DNA from 2 places in the Streptomyces sp. NBC_01304 genome. Region 1 is predicted to be linked to the other one. Evidence: riboswitches for the same ligand, from Rfam matches in the RefSeq annotation. Region 1 holds a riboswitch; the other holds the start of a gene.
The links. A riboswitch is a leader RNA that binds a small molecule or an ion and turns the genes downstream of it on or off. The one in region 1 is predicted to bind glycine.
Positions count from the first base shown of each region.

Region 2: linked by a shared signal. The riboswitch ahead of gcvP (aminomethyl-transferring glycine dehydrogenase) and the one ahead of gcvT (glycine cleavage system aminomethyltransferase GcvT) in region 1 are both predicted to bind glycine.

Region 1 is NZ_CP109055.1:3,848,684-3,855,082, forward strand. Features, by position in the region: gene OG430_RS16665 (hypothetical protein) at 1-514, shown strand, start outside; gene OG430_RS16670 (AAA family ATPase) at 610-1,281, opposite strand; glycine riboswitch at 1,408-1,507, shown strand; glycine riboswitch at 1,508-1,627, shown strand; gene gcvT (glycine cleavage system aminomethyltransferase GcvT) at 1,663-2,799, shown strand; gene gcvH (glycine cleavage system protein GcvH) at 2,873-3,256, shown strand; gene glyA (serine hydroxymethyltransferase) at 3,268-4,527, shown strand; gene OG430_RS16690 (APC family permease) at 4,736-6,388, shown strand.
Region 2 is NZ_CP109055.1:9,064,200-9,070,598, forward strand. Features, by position in the region: gene OG430_RS40315 (bifunctional nuclease family protein) at 1-3, shown strand, start outside; gene OG430_RS40320 (MerR family transcriptional regulator) at 176-808, shown strand; gene OG430_RS40325 (DNA polymerase IV) at 856-2,277, shown strand; gene OG430_RS40330 (PRC-barrel domain-containing protein) at 2,359-2,733, opposite strand; glycine riboswitch at 2,870-2,965, shown strand; glycine riboswitch at 2,966-3,098, shown strand; gene gcvP (aminomethyl-transferring glycine dehydrogenase) at 3,159-6,044, shown strand; gene OG430_RS40340 (DUF5999 family protein) at 6,131-6,337, opposite strand.

The sequences.
Region 1 (6,399 bases):
CAAGGCCGACGCCGGCGACCAGCGTGCGGTGTACGCCGCCCTGGACGAGGTGTTCTCCACCACCAAGGACGCCGAGCCGGAGCCGCCGGTCACCGACCCCGCCGCCATGCCGCCCGCCGACACCGCGGCCGAGCCGGCCAAGGACGCGGCGGCCGCCGCCAAGAAGGCGGACGACGACAAGAAGAAGGAGGCCATCGCCAAGGCGAAGGCGGCCCTCAAGACCGAGGTCGACGTCCTGGTGAAGGCCGCGACCGGCGGCGACGTCCTGAAGCTCGTCGCGTCCCTCCAGCTGGTCCCGAAGCTCGCCATCGACCTGGTGCTCCAGGTCGGCCTCGGCAACCTCGGCATCGACCTGTCGGCGATCCTGGGCGGCCTGAAGCCGCCGGCCGGCCTGCCCGCGCTGCCCAACCTGCTGCCCATCCCCGGCCTGATGCCGCCGGCCGCGACGCCCGCCATCCCGGGCCTGACGCCGCCGGCCAACCCGCTGGCGGGGCTCATCCCGGGCCTGAAGTAGCGGCAGCCGCTGAACGCAGGGACCCCGCACCTGACAGGTGCGGGGTCCCTTGTCGTTGGTTTTCTGCCTGCTGCCGGTACGTCACCGGCGTCCGGTCAGCCGCCGAAGGTGATCCCCTGCAGCGTGTCCACCGCATCGCGGTCGAGCAGCACCGCCGAGGCGCAGCCCGCCGGGATCCGGCCCCGCTCGGCGTCGCCCACCAGGCGGCGGACCGCCCTGCGGTGGCGGGCGAAGGCGTAACGCGAGACGCCCCGGCCGCGCTCGCGCATCCCGGCCAGTGCGGTGGTCTTGTCCACGTCGAGCAGCAGCAGGTGCAGGCCCTTGCCCCGGCGGGCGGCCTCCCGGGCCAGCCACCGCCGCACCCACGTCTGCGTACCGCAGTCGTGCACGACGACGCTCGCGCCCGAGCGCAGTGCCCGGCGCAGTCCGGCGAAGTGGGCGAGGCGGACCAGCGGACGGTAGACGGCGTACGGAAGGAGCCTGGGCATGCGGTCCGCCCAGCGGTCCCGGGCGTCCTGCGAGTCGAGACGAGGAGCGGCGACCGCCCGCTTGATCAAGGTGGTCTTGCCGCTGCCGGGCAGTCCGGAGACGACGACCAGGTCGCCCTCGGCGAAGAAGAGCCGGCGGGGGGTGCGTCCCGCCCTGTCCCGGAGGTCACGCACCACAGGGCCAGCGCCGCCCACGGCCTCTCGTGCGGGCGCGCCCGCCTGCTTCGGTATGGCGACCCCGGTGGTGGTCGCGTACGCGCTGGTTCTCTGCAACGTGATCGTCCTCCCCGATGCCGTTCACGTAACTCTCTGACGACGAGTGTAAAGAGCCGGTAATGCGGCACAACCTCATTACGTCCCCCGAAGACGTGCAATGATGTGCCCGCCAACTGCATACCGGCCGCTTGAATCCGCGCGGGAGAGCCCCCAGACGTCGTCGGGCTGGGGCGCCGAAGGAGCAAGTCCCTCCCTTGAATCTCTCAGGCCCAGTTACCGCGCGGGCGAGGCAGATCTGAAAAGCGGGCCGCAGCCGTGGCTCCACCCAAGGTGCAAGCCGCGCCCCCAGATGCGTACTTGATACGTGCGGGCGTGGTGAACCTCTCAGGTTTATGACAGATGGGGAGGATCGACCTCGCCAGTCATGCCCTGGGAGCCACACTTATGAGCACTGTCCCCCGTCTCACCGCCCTCGATGCCGTGCATCGTGCACTGGGCGCGACCATGACCGATTTCGCGGGCTGGGACATGCCGCTGCGGTACGGCAGCGAGCGTGACGAGCACAACGCCGTCCGTACGAAGGCCGGACTCTTCGACCTCTCGCACATGGGCGAGATCGCCGTGATCGGCTCCGCCGCCGCGGACTTCCTGAACTTCGCGCTCGTCGGCAACATCGGCTCGGTCGGTGTCGGCCGCGCCCGCTACACCATGATCGTGGCCGAGGACGGCGGCATCCTGGACGACCTGATCGTCTACCGCCTCGCCGAGACCGAGTACATGGTCGTCGCCAACGCCTCCAACGCGCAGGTCGTGCTCGACGCGCTCACCGCCCGCGTCGAGGGCTTCGACGCCGAGGTCCGCGACGACCGCGACGCGTACGCGCTGCTCGCCGTCCAGGGCCCCGAGTCCCCCGGCATCCTGAAGTCACTCACGGACGCCGATCTGGACGGCCTCAAGTACTACGCGGGCCTGCCCGGCACCGTCGCGGGCGTGCCCGCGCTGATCGCCCGCACCGGGTACACCGGCGAGGACGGCTTCGAGCTGTTCGTCGACCCGGCGCACGCGGAGCAGCTGTGGCAGGCGCTGATGGCGGCGGGCGCGCCCGTGGGCCTGGTGCCCGCCGGCCTCTCCTGCCGGGACACGCTGCGCCTGGAGGCGGGCATGCCGCTGTACGGGCACGAGCTGACGGCGGAGCTGACGCCGTTCGACGCCGGGCTCGGCCGGGTCGTCAAGTTCGAGAAGACCTCGCACTCCGAGGACTTCGTGGGGCGGGCGGCGCTCGCGGCCGCCGCCGAGCGTGCCGAGACGGCGCCGCCGCGCAAGCTCGTCGGCCTGATCGCCGAGGGCCGCCGGGTCCCGCGCGCGGGCATGTCTGTAACTGCCATGGGCGGAGCCGACGGCGAGGTCATCGGTGAGATCACGTCCGGTGCCCCGTCCCCGACGCTCGGCAAGCCGATCGCCATCGCGTACGTCGATGCCGCGCACGCGGAGCCGGGCAGCAAGGGCGTCGGCGTCGACATCCGCGGCACCCACGAGCCGTACGAGGTCGTCGCTCTGCCCTTCTACAAGCGCCAGAAGTGACCCTGACCTTCCACAGCTTCCGTACTTTTCCCTCGTCCACCAGCACTCCCCCGCGTACAGGAGAATTCAGGCCATGAGCAACCCCGCGCAGCTGCGCTACAGCAAGGAGCACGAGTGGCTGACGCCCGCCGAGGACGGCGTGGCGACGGTCGGCATCACGGAGCACGCGGCGAACGCGCTCGGCGACGTGGTCTTCGTGCAGCTTCCCGAGGTCGGCGCCGAAGTCGAGGCCGGTGAGAGCTGCGGCGAGCTGGAGTCCACCAAGTCGGTCAGCGACCTGTACTCCCCCGTCAACGGCGAGGTCACCGAGATCAACCAGGACGTCGTGGACGACCCGGCGCTGGTCAACTCCGCCCCGTTCGAGGGTGGTTGGCTGTTCAAGGTGCGCATCTCCGGTGAGCCGGAGGGCCTGCTCTCCGCGGACGAGTACACCAAGTTCGCCGAGACCGGCGAGTGAGGACCGAGCCCATGTCTGTTCTCAACACCCCGCTGCACGAGCTCGACCCGGAAGTGGCCGCCGCGGTCGACGCCGAGCTGCACCGTCAGCAGTCCACGCTCGAGATGATCGCCTCGGAGAACTTCGCTCCGGTCGCGGTCATGGAGGCGCAGGGCACCGTCCTCACCAACAAGTACGCCGAGGGCTACCCGGGCCGCCGCTACTACGGCGGCTGCGAGCACGTGGACGTGACCGAGCAGATCGCGATCGACCGGGTCAAGGAGCTGTTCGGCGCCGAGTACGCCAATGTGCAGCCGCACTCGGGCGCCTCGGCCAACCAGGCCGCGCTGTTCGCCATCGCCCAACCCGGCGACACGATCCTGGGCCTGGACCTGGCGCACGGCGGTCACCTCACGCACGGCATGCGCCTGAACTTCTCCGGCAAGCAGTTCGACGTGGTCGCGTACCACGTCGACGACAACGGCCTGGTGGACATGGCCGAGGTCGAGCGCCTCGCCAAGGAGCACCGCCCCAAGGTGATCATCGCGGGCTGGTCGGCGTACCCGCGCCAGCTGGACTTCGCCGAGTTCCGCCGGATCGCGGACGAGGTCGAGGCGTACCTCTGGGTCGACATGGCGCACTTCGCCGGCCTGGTGGCCGCGGGTCTGCACCCCAACCCGGTGCCGTTCGCGGACGTGGTCACCTCCACCACGCACAAGACCCTCGGCGGTCCGCGCGGCGGCATCATCCTGGCCCGGGACAAGACCTTCGCGAAGAAGCTCAACTCGGCGGTCTTCCCGGGCTTCCAGGGCGGTCCGCTGGAGCACGTCATCGCGGCCAAGGCGGTCTCCTTCAAGGTCGCCGCCACGGACGACTTCAAGGAGCGCCAGGCCCGCACGATCGAGGGCGCGCAGCTCCTCGCCGAGCGGCTTACGGCTCCGGACGCGCGCGAGGCGGGCGTCGACGTGCTGTCCGGCGGTACGGACGTGCACCTGGTCCTCGTCGACCTGCGCAACTCGGAGCTCGACGGCCAGCAGGCCGAGGACCGGCTCCACGAGGTCGGCATCACGGTCAACCGGAACGCGGTCCCGAACGACCCGCGGCCGCCCATGGTGACCTCGGGTCTGCGCATCGGTACGCCGGCGCTGGCGACCCGTGGTTTCCAGGCCGAGGACTTCCGTGAGGTCGCGGATGTCATCGCGGAGGCGCTGAAGCCGACGTACGACGCGAAGGCGCTGGCCGCTCGGGTGTCGGCGCTGGCGGCCAAGCACCCGCTGTACCCGTCGCTGTAGAACACCTCGCTGTAAAACGCCTTGCCGTAAGACGCATGGGCACAAGGGCCCGCCCGGTGGTTATCCACAGGGCGGGCCCTTTGCTGTGACCTTGGACCCACGGATCCTGGCCGAAGAGCGGAGCAATCCTCAAAAGAGCGCAAATACGGTCTATATAAGGCTCCGTCTCCTGGGCGGAGCCACGACGGACTAGGACGGTACGCAACCCATGGATATGAGTGCGGCGAATCGCAAGGGGCTGAGCCTCTTCGCCCTCATCATGATCGGCCTCGGCTCGATCTTCGGCTCCGGCTGGCTCTTCGGAGCGGGCCAGGCCGCAACGGTCGCGGGGCCCGCCGCCATCATCGCCTGGGTGATCGGTGCCGTCTTCATCGGCATGATCGCCATGTCGTACGCCGAGGTGGGCGCGGCCTACCCGCTGCCCGGCTCGATGGCCCGCTTCGGCTCCATCTCGCACGGCCCGGTGCTCGGCTTCATGACCGGCTGGGCCTGCTGGATCGCGATCGCGGCGCTCATCCCGATCGAGTCGATCGCCTCCACCCAGTACATGGCGTCCTGGAACTTCGGCTGGGCCAAGGGCCTGGTCGAGAACGGCGGTCTGACGACCTCCGGCATGGTGATGGCGTTCGTCCTCACCGTCGTCCTGTGGCTGGCCTGCTACTGGTCGGTGGCGCTGCTCGCCAAGGCCAACAACCTGCTCACCCTGGTCAAGTTCGCCATCCCGGTGCTCGCCGTGGTCGCGCTGATCGCCTCCGGTTTCCACACCGGCAACTTCACCAACCACGGCGGCTTCGCGCCCAACGGCTGGTCCGCGGTGATGACCGCCGTCACCACCTCCGGTGTGGTCTTCGCCTTCAACGGCTTCCAGGCCGTGGTCAACCTCGGCGGCGCCGCCAAGAACCCGGGCCGCGCCATCCCGCTCGCCCTCGTCGGCGCGCTCTCGCTCGGCCTGGTCATCTACATGGCCCTGCAGATCACCTTCATCGGCGCCGTCCCGCCGGCCCAGCTCGCCGAGGCCGGCGGCTGGAGCGGCATCAACTTCGCCTCGCCGTTCGCCGACCTGGCCAAGATCCTCGCCCTGCACTGGGTCGTCATGACGCTGCAGTTCGGCGCGTTCATCTCGCCGTCCGGCGCCAACATCGGCAACGTCGCCTCCGCCTCCTTCATGGCGCAGAACCTCGCCGACACCGGCTTCTTCCCGAAGAAGATCCGCCAGGTGCACCCCAAGTACGGCACCGCGCGTCCCGCGATGTGGCTGAACCTGGGCTTCTCGCTGATCCTGCTCTTCACCGTGGGACACAGCTGGGAGGCGCTCGCCGCCGTCGTCTCCGCCGCGATGGTCGTCTCGTACCTGATCGGCCCGATCGCCGTCGGCGTCTTCCGCGAGACCAAGCCGGAGCTGCCGCGTCCGTTCCGTCTCCCGGCGGCACGCATCCTGTGCCCGCTCACCTTCGCCTTCGCGGCCTGCGCGCTGTACTGGACGAAGTGGCCGGACACCGGCAAGGTCGTGCTGCTCACGCTGGTCGCCGCCCCGATCGCGGCCGTCGTCCTGAAGCGCAAGGGCGAGAAGAACCTGGCCAAGCAGTTCGCCCCGGCCTGGTGGCTGATCACCTTCCTGCTCTGGATCGGCGTCCTGTCGTACATCGGCGGCGAGGAGTTCGGCGGCCGCGGGTACATCCCGGGCGGCGTGGCCATCGCGCTGGTCGGCGTCTCCGCACTGGGCTTCTACTTCTGGGCCGTAAGCTCCGGCATCAGGGCCCACATGGCCGGGCTGCCCGGCCCGGACCCGATCCTCGATGCCCCGGCCACTGACGATGTTCCCGCCGCTGACCAGCAGGAACGCGAGCTCACCCCGGCCTGAGGCCGCTTCGG
Region 2 (6,399 bases), 5.2 Mb from region 1:
TGAGCATCTCGGCTCAAACGGGCCTGTCGGACCATTCGGCTAGCCTTTCCCCGCGGTAGGGCACGGGAAACCACTCTCAGGGTGATTATCACTCGGTGTGCCGAGCGTGGCGTTCGTTGACGTGCTCCTGGGTACTGCCTACCGTCGAGAAGGCAGGTCAAGGACGGAGGTCGGCGTGAGAAGCAGCGGCGACGGCACGGCAGGGGGCCCCGGACGGAGTCTGGGGGTGGGCGGTCCGTATCCGCTCCATGGCAATGCGGCCGGTCACGCTCCGAAGCTGCCTGCGGTGGTGCAGGGCAGCGACGGTGCGGTGTCCGAGGAGATCGGTTACCGGGGACCGACGGCGTGCGCCGCCGCCGGGATCACCTATCGTCAGCTCGACTACTGGGCGCGCACCGGATTGGTGGAGCCCAGCGTCCGGCCCGCGTACGGGTCGGGGAGCCAGCGGCTCTACAGCTTCCGCGACGTGGTCGTTCTGAAGATCGTGAAGCGGTTCCTGGACACCGGGGTGTCGCTCCAGAACATCCGCACCACGGTCCAGCACCTCCGGGACCGCGGATTCGCCGACCTGGAGCGGCTGACGCTCATGAGCGACGGCGCGACCGTGTACGAGTGCACCTCGCCCGACGAGGTCGTCGACCTGCTCCAGGGCGGTCAGGGGATCTTCGGGATCGCGGTGGGCGTGGTGTGGCGGGACGTGGAAGCGGCCCTGTCGCAGCTCCATGGCGAGCGTGTGGACACCGGGGAGACGCTGGTCGGCCACAACCCCGCCGACGAGCTGGCGCGGCGGCGCAACCGCGCCGGGTGAGCGCGCGAGCGGCGGCATTGTCAGTGGCGTAGGGCAGCATCGGTCTTGTGAGATCGGCGCCCACGATTCTGCATCTGGACATGGATGCCTTCTTCGCCTCCGCGGAGCAGGCAGCCAAGCCCAGCCTGCGCGGAAAAGCCGTGGTCGTGGGTGGGCTCGGGCCGCGTGGGGTGGTCGCGACGGCCTCGTACGAAGCGCGTCGGTTCGGGGTGCATTCGGCGATGCCCATGGGGCAGGCGCGGCGGCTGGCACCGAATGCCGCCTATCTGGTGCCGCGCTTCGGGCTGTACCGCGAGATCAGTGAGCAGGTCATGACGTTGCTGCGGGAGCTGTCGCCGCTGGTCGAGCCGCTGAGTCTGGATGAGGCCTTCGTCGACCTGGAGGCCGGGGACGTGGCCTGGGACGAGGCCTCGGCGCGGGCGGTGGGGGAGCGGCTGCGGGCGGACATACGGGTCGTGACGGGGTTGACCGGGTCGGTCGGACTTGCCGCGTCCAAGATGCTGGCGAAGATCGCTTCGGAGGAGGCCAAGCCCGACGGGCTGCGGCTGATCGAGCCGGGCACCGAGCGGGCACTGCTCGGGCCGATGTCGGTGCGTACGCTGCCGGGCGTCGGTCCTGCGACCGGGGACCATCTGCGGCGGGCCGGGATCACGACGATCGAGGAGATCGCCGGGGCGGGCCAGGACGAGCTCGTACGGCTGCTCGGGAAGGCGCACGGCGGGCATCTGTACGCGATGGCGCTGGCGCACGACGAGCGGCCCGTGGTGGCCGAGCGGGACACCAAGTCCGTCTCGGTCGAGGACACCTTCGACGTGGACATCCACGACCGGGTGCGGGTCAGGCTCGAGGTGGCGCGGCTCGCGGAGCGGTGTGTGCAGCGGTTGCGGGCCGCGGAGCGGTCCGGGCGGACCGTGGTGCTGAAGGTCAGGCGGTACGACTTCTCGACGCTGACCCGGTCGGAGACGCTGCGCGGGCCGACGGACGACCCTGCCGTGGTGCGGGAGGCGGCGGCTCGGCTCCTGGAGTCAGTGGACACCACGGGCGGGGTGCGGCTGCTCGGGGTCGGGGTCAGCGGGCTCGCGGACTACACCCAGGAGGATCTGTTCGCGCAGGCTCAGGTGCAGTCCGGGCTCATGGTCCAGGGGGACGAGGAGAACGGGATGCGCGGGGGTGGGACGTCGGCCGAGGACACGCAGCGGGACGACGTGGGGAAGGGCTCCGCTGAGCCGGAGGCGGGTCCCGCGGAGCGGCGCTGGCATGCCGGGCACGATGTGCGGCACGGCGAGTTCGGGCACGGGTGGGTGCAGGGAAGCGGGCTGGGGCGGGTCACGGTGCGGTTCGAGACGCCGGGGTCGGTGCCCGGGCGGGTGCGGACCTTCAGGACCGATGATCCTGAGCTGGAGCCGGCCGAGCCGCTGCCGTTGGTCGCCGTGCCGGACGTGGTCGAGAAGGCGCGTACCGGGGCTTGACCTTCGACGGCGTGCGGCGCCGGGGTGGGCGTTGCGGGGGTGAGTCCCCAGCAGCCCCCTCGCGGGCGTGTGAGCGGGGAGTCAGGCTTCCTCGGAGCCGGCGATGCGCCCGAAGTCGCGGTCCGGCGGGGTCTCGGCGGGGGCGGCGACGTCGAGGCCGTAGTGGTGGTAGAGCTGCAGTTCCTGCTCGGGGGAGAGGTGGCGGCCGACGCCGAAGTCGGGGGCGTCCTTGATGAGGGCGCGTTCGAACGGGACACGCAGTGTTCCCTCGACCAGTTCGCTGGGCTCCAGGGGGACAAAGGCGTCCCTGCTGAACAGGCCCGTGCGTATCGCCGCCCACTCCGGGGTGCCGGTGGCATCGTCGAGGTAGACCTCGTCGACCGTGCCGAGTTTGGTGCCCTTGCGGTCGTACGCCTTGCGTCCGATCAAGCTGCGGGGATCGATATCGGTCTGCACGGTCCCTCCAACACGTCACACCATCCGTATCCCCTACAAAAGAGCACATTCTGGGTGACGGCCACTCGAAGGTTGATCCGCTGTCCGGGTGGTCCTCGCAGGTAGGTGGGCACACGGTAGGCTGGCTCGCAGCTGCTGACCCCGTGCGGGAGAGTTCCCCGGCCATCACCGGGGGCGCCGAAGGAGCAACTCCTCCCCGGAATCTCTCAGGCCCCTGTACCGCGCGGGCGAGGTCACTCTGGAAAGCAGGGCGGGCATCGGGCGGAATGTTCGAATCCCCTCCTCACCGACGGTGCAAGTCGGCATGCCTGGTTTTGCCTGGCGGGCCGGCGAAACTCTCAGGTTGAGATGACAGAGGGGGAGGCCGTCCGGGTACCCGCGCCGTGGTACCCCTCGCAGGTCGCATCGACCAGGAGGCCTCACTCATGACCGCCAACCGCATTCCGCTCGCCCAGCTGGAGCGTGGCATCCCCTTCGAGCAGCGCCACATCGGCCCCGATGCCGAGGCGCGCGCCAAGATGCTCGCCCAGGTCGGGTACGGCTCGCTCGACGAGCTGACCGCGGCCGCGGTCCCGGATGTGATCAAGAGCGCCGAGGCCCTCGGACTGCCCGCGGAGCGCACCGAGGCCGAAGTCCTCGCCGAGCTGCGCGCGTTCGCGGACCGCAACCAGGTCCTGGCCCCGATGATCGGCCTCGGTTACTACGGCACCTTCACGCCGCCGGTGATCCTGCGCAACGTCATGGAGAACCCGGCCTGGTACACGGCCTACACGCCGTACCAGCCGGAGATCTCGCAGGGCCGCCTCGAGGCGCTGCTCAACTTCCAGACCGTGGTCGCCGACCTGACTGGGCTGCCCACCTCGGGTGCCTCGCTGCTCGACGAGGGCACCGCGGCCGCCGAGGCCATGGCGCTCGCCCGCCGCGTCGGCAAGGTCAAGGGCGGTGTCTTCCTGATCGACGCCGACGCCCTGCCGCAGACCATCGCCGTGATCGAGACGCGTGCCGAGCCGACCGGCGTCGAGGTCGTCGTCGCGGACCTGTCCGCCGGCATTCCGACCGAGATCGCCGAGCGCGGCGTCTTCGGCGTGCTGCTGCAGTACCCCGGTGCCTCGGGCGCCGTGCGCGATCTGAAGCCCCTCATCGAGCAGGCCCACGAGCTCGGTGCGATCGTCACCGTCTCCGCCGATCTGCTCGCGCTGACCCTGCTCACCTCGCCCGGCGAGCTCGGCGCGGACATCGCCGTCGGTACCTCGCAGCGCTTCGGTGTGCCGATGGGCTTCGGTGGACCGCACGCCGGTTACATGGCCGTCCGTGAGAAGTTCGCGCGCAGCCTGCCGGGGCGCCTCGTCGGGGTCTCCGTCGACGCCGACGGCAACAAGGCGTACCGCCTGGCGCTGCAGACCCGCGAGCAGCACATCCGCCGGGAGAAGGCCACCAGCAACATCTGTACCGCCCAGGTGCTGCTCGCCGTCATGGCCGGCATGTACGCCGTGTACCACGGGCCCGAGGGCCTCAAGGACATCGCGCGCCGCACCCACCGTTACGCCGCGATCCTCGCCGAGGGGCTCAAGGCCGGTGGCGTCGAGATCGTGCACGGCAACTACTTCGACACCCTGACCGCCCGGGTGCCGGAGCGGGCCGCCGAGGTCGTCGCCGCCGCCCGTGAGGGCGGGGTCAACCTGCACCTGATCGACGCCGACCACGTCTCTGTCTCCTGTGACGAGACCACCACGCGTACCCAACTGGCCGCAGTCTGGGCCGCCTTCGGGACCGAGGCCGACATCGAGGCGCTCGACGCGAGCACCGACGAGACGCTGCCCGAGGGCCTGCTGCGCGGCGACGAGTTCCTGACGCACCCGGTCTTCCACCAGTACCGCTCCGAGACCGCGATGCTGCGCTACCTGCGGCGCCTCTCCGACCGTGACTACGCGCTCGACCGGGGCATGATCCCGCTCGGCTCCTGCACGATGAAGCTCAACGCCACCACCGAGATGGAGGCCGTCACCTGGCCCGAGTTCGGCGGCCTGCACCCCTTCGCGCCCGCCGACCAGGCCCAGGGCTACCTCACGCTCATCCGTGAGCTGGAGGAGCAGCTCGCGACGGTCACCGGGTACGACAAGGTGTCGCTGCAGCCCAACGCCGGCTCGCAGGGCGAGCTCGCCGGTCTGCTCGCCGTACGCGGCTACCACCGGGCCAACGGCGACACCCAGCGCACCATCTGCCTCATCCCGTCCTCCGCGCACGGCACCAACGCCGCGAGCGCCGTGATGGCCGGCATGAAGGTCGTCGTGGTCAAGACCGCCGACGACGGCGAGATCTCCTACGACGACCTGCGCGCCAAGATCGAGAAGCACCGCGACGAGCTGGCCGTGCTGATGATCACGTACCCCTCGACGCACGGTGTGTTCGAGGAGCACGTCGCCGACATCTGCGCCCAGGTGCACGAGGCCGGCGGTCAGGTCTACGTGGACGGCGCCAACCTCAACGCCCTTGTGGGACTTGCCAAGCCGGGGCACTTCGGCGGCGACGTCTCGCATCTGAACCTGCACAAGACCTTCTGCATCCCGCACGGCGGCGGCGGTCCCGGTGTCGGTCCGGTCGGTGTGCGCGAGCACCTGGCGCCGTACCTGCCCAACCACCCGCTGCAGCCCGCCGCCGGCCCGGAGACGGGTGTCGGGCCGATCTCCGCGGCTCCGTGGGGCTCGGCGGGAATCCTGCCGATCTCGTGGGCGTACGTACGTCTCATGGGTGGTGAGGGGCTCAAGCGCGCCACCCAGGTCGCCGTGCTCGGTGCCAACTACATCGCCAAGCGGCTCGAGCCGCACTACCCGGTGCTCTACACCGGGCCCGGCGGGCTCGTCGCGCACGAGAGCATCATCGATCTGCGGCCGCTCACCAAGGCGACCGGCGTCACCGTCGACGACATCGCCAAGCGGCTCATCGACTACGGCTTCCACGCGCCGACCATGTCCTTCCCGGTGGCCGGGACGCTGATGATCGAGCCGACCGAGAGCGAGGACCTGATCGAGCTGGACCGCTTCTGCGAGGCGATGATCGCCATTCGCGGCGAGATCGAGAAGGTCGGCTCGGGCGTGTGGCCCGCGGACGACAACCCGCTGCGCAACGCGCCGCACACCGCGGCCGTGCTCGGCGGCGAGTGGGAGCACGCCTACACGCGTCAGGAGGCCGTGTTCCCGGCCGGAGTGGTCGCGGCCGACAAGTACTGGCCGCCGGTGCGCCGCATCGACCAGGCGTACGGCGACCGGAACCTGGTCTGCTCCTGCCCGCCCCTGGATGCGTACGAGAACTGACGGGCCCTGCGGGGACGTGTCCCCGGGCATACGTCAGGGCCGGTTCGGAGATTTCTCCGGGCCGGCCCTTCTCGTACAGGCGTGGCTTACGCCGCGCGTACCACCGATTCGGTGCCCAGCGGCCGGTGCGGGGCGATGATCTGCCCGTCCGGCAGCAGCTCACCGGTGTCCTCGAAGAACAGGACGCCGTTGCACAGAAGGCTCCAGCCCTGCTCCGGGTGGTGCGCGATGAGGAGCGCTGCCTCCCGGTCGGCGGAGTCGGCTGTGGGGCATGGTGGCTGGTGCTGGCACATGGATGATTTCTTTCGCTGCGTTGTGGTGAGTGTCCTGCGGCTCGATGCGGTGTTCATGACCG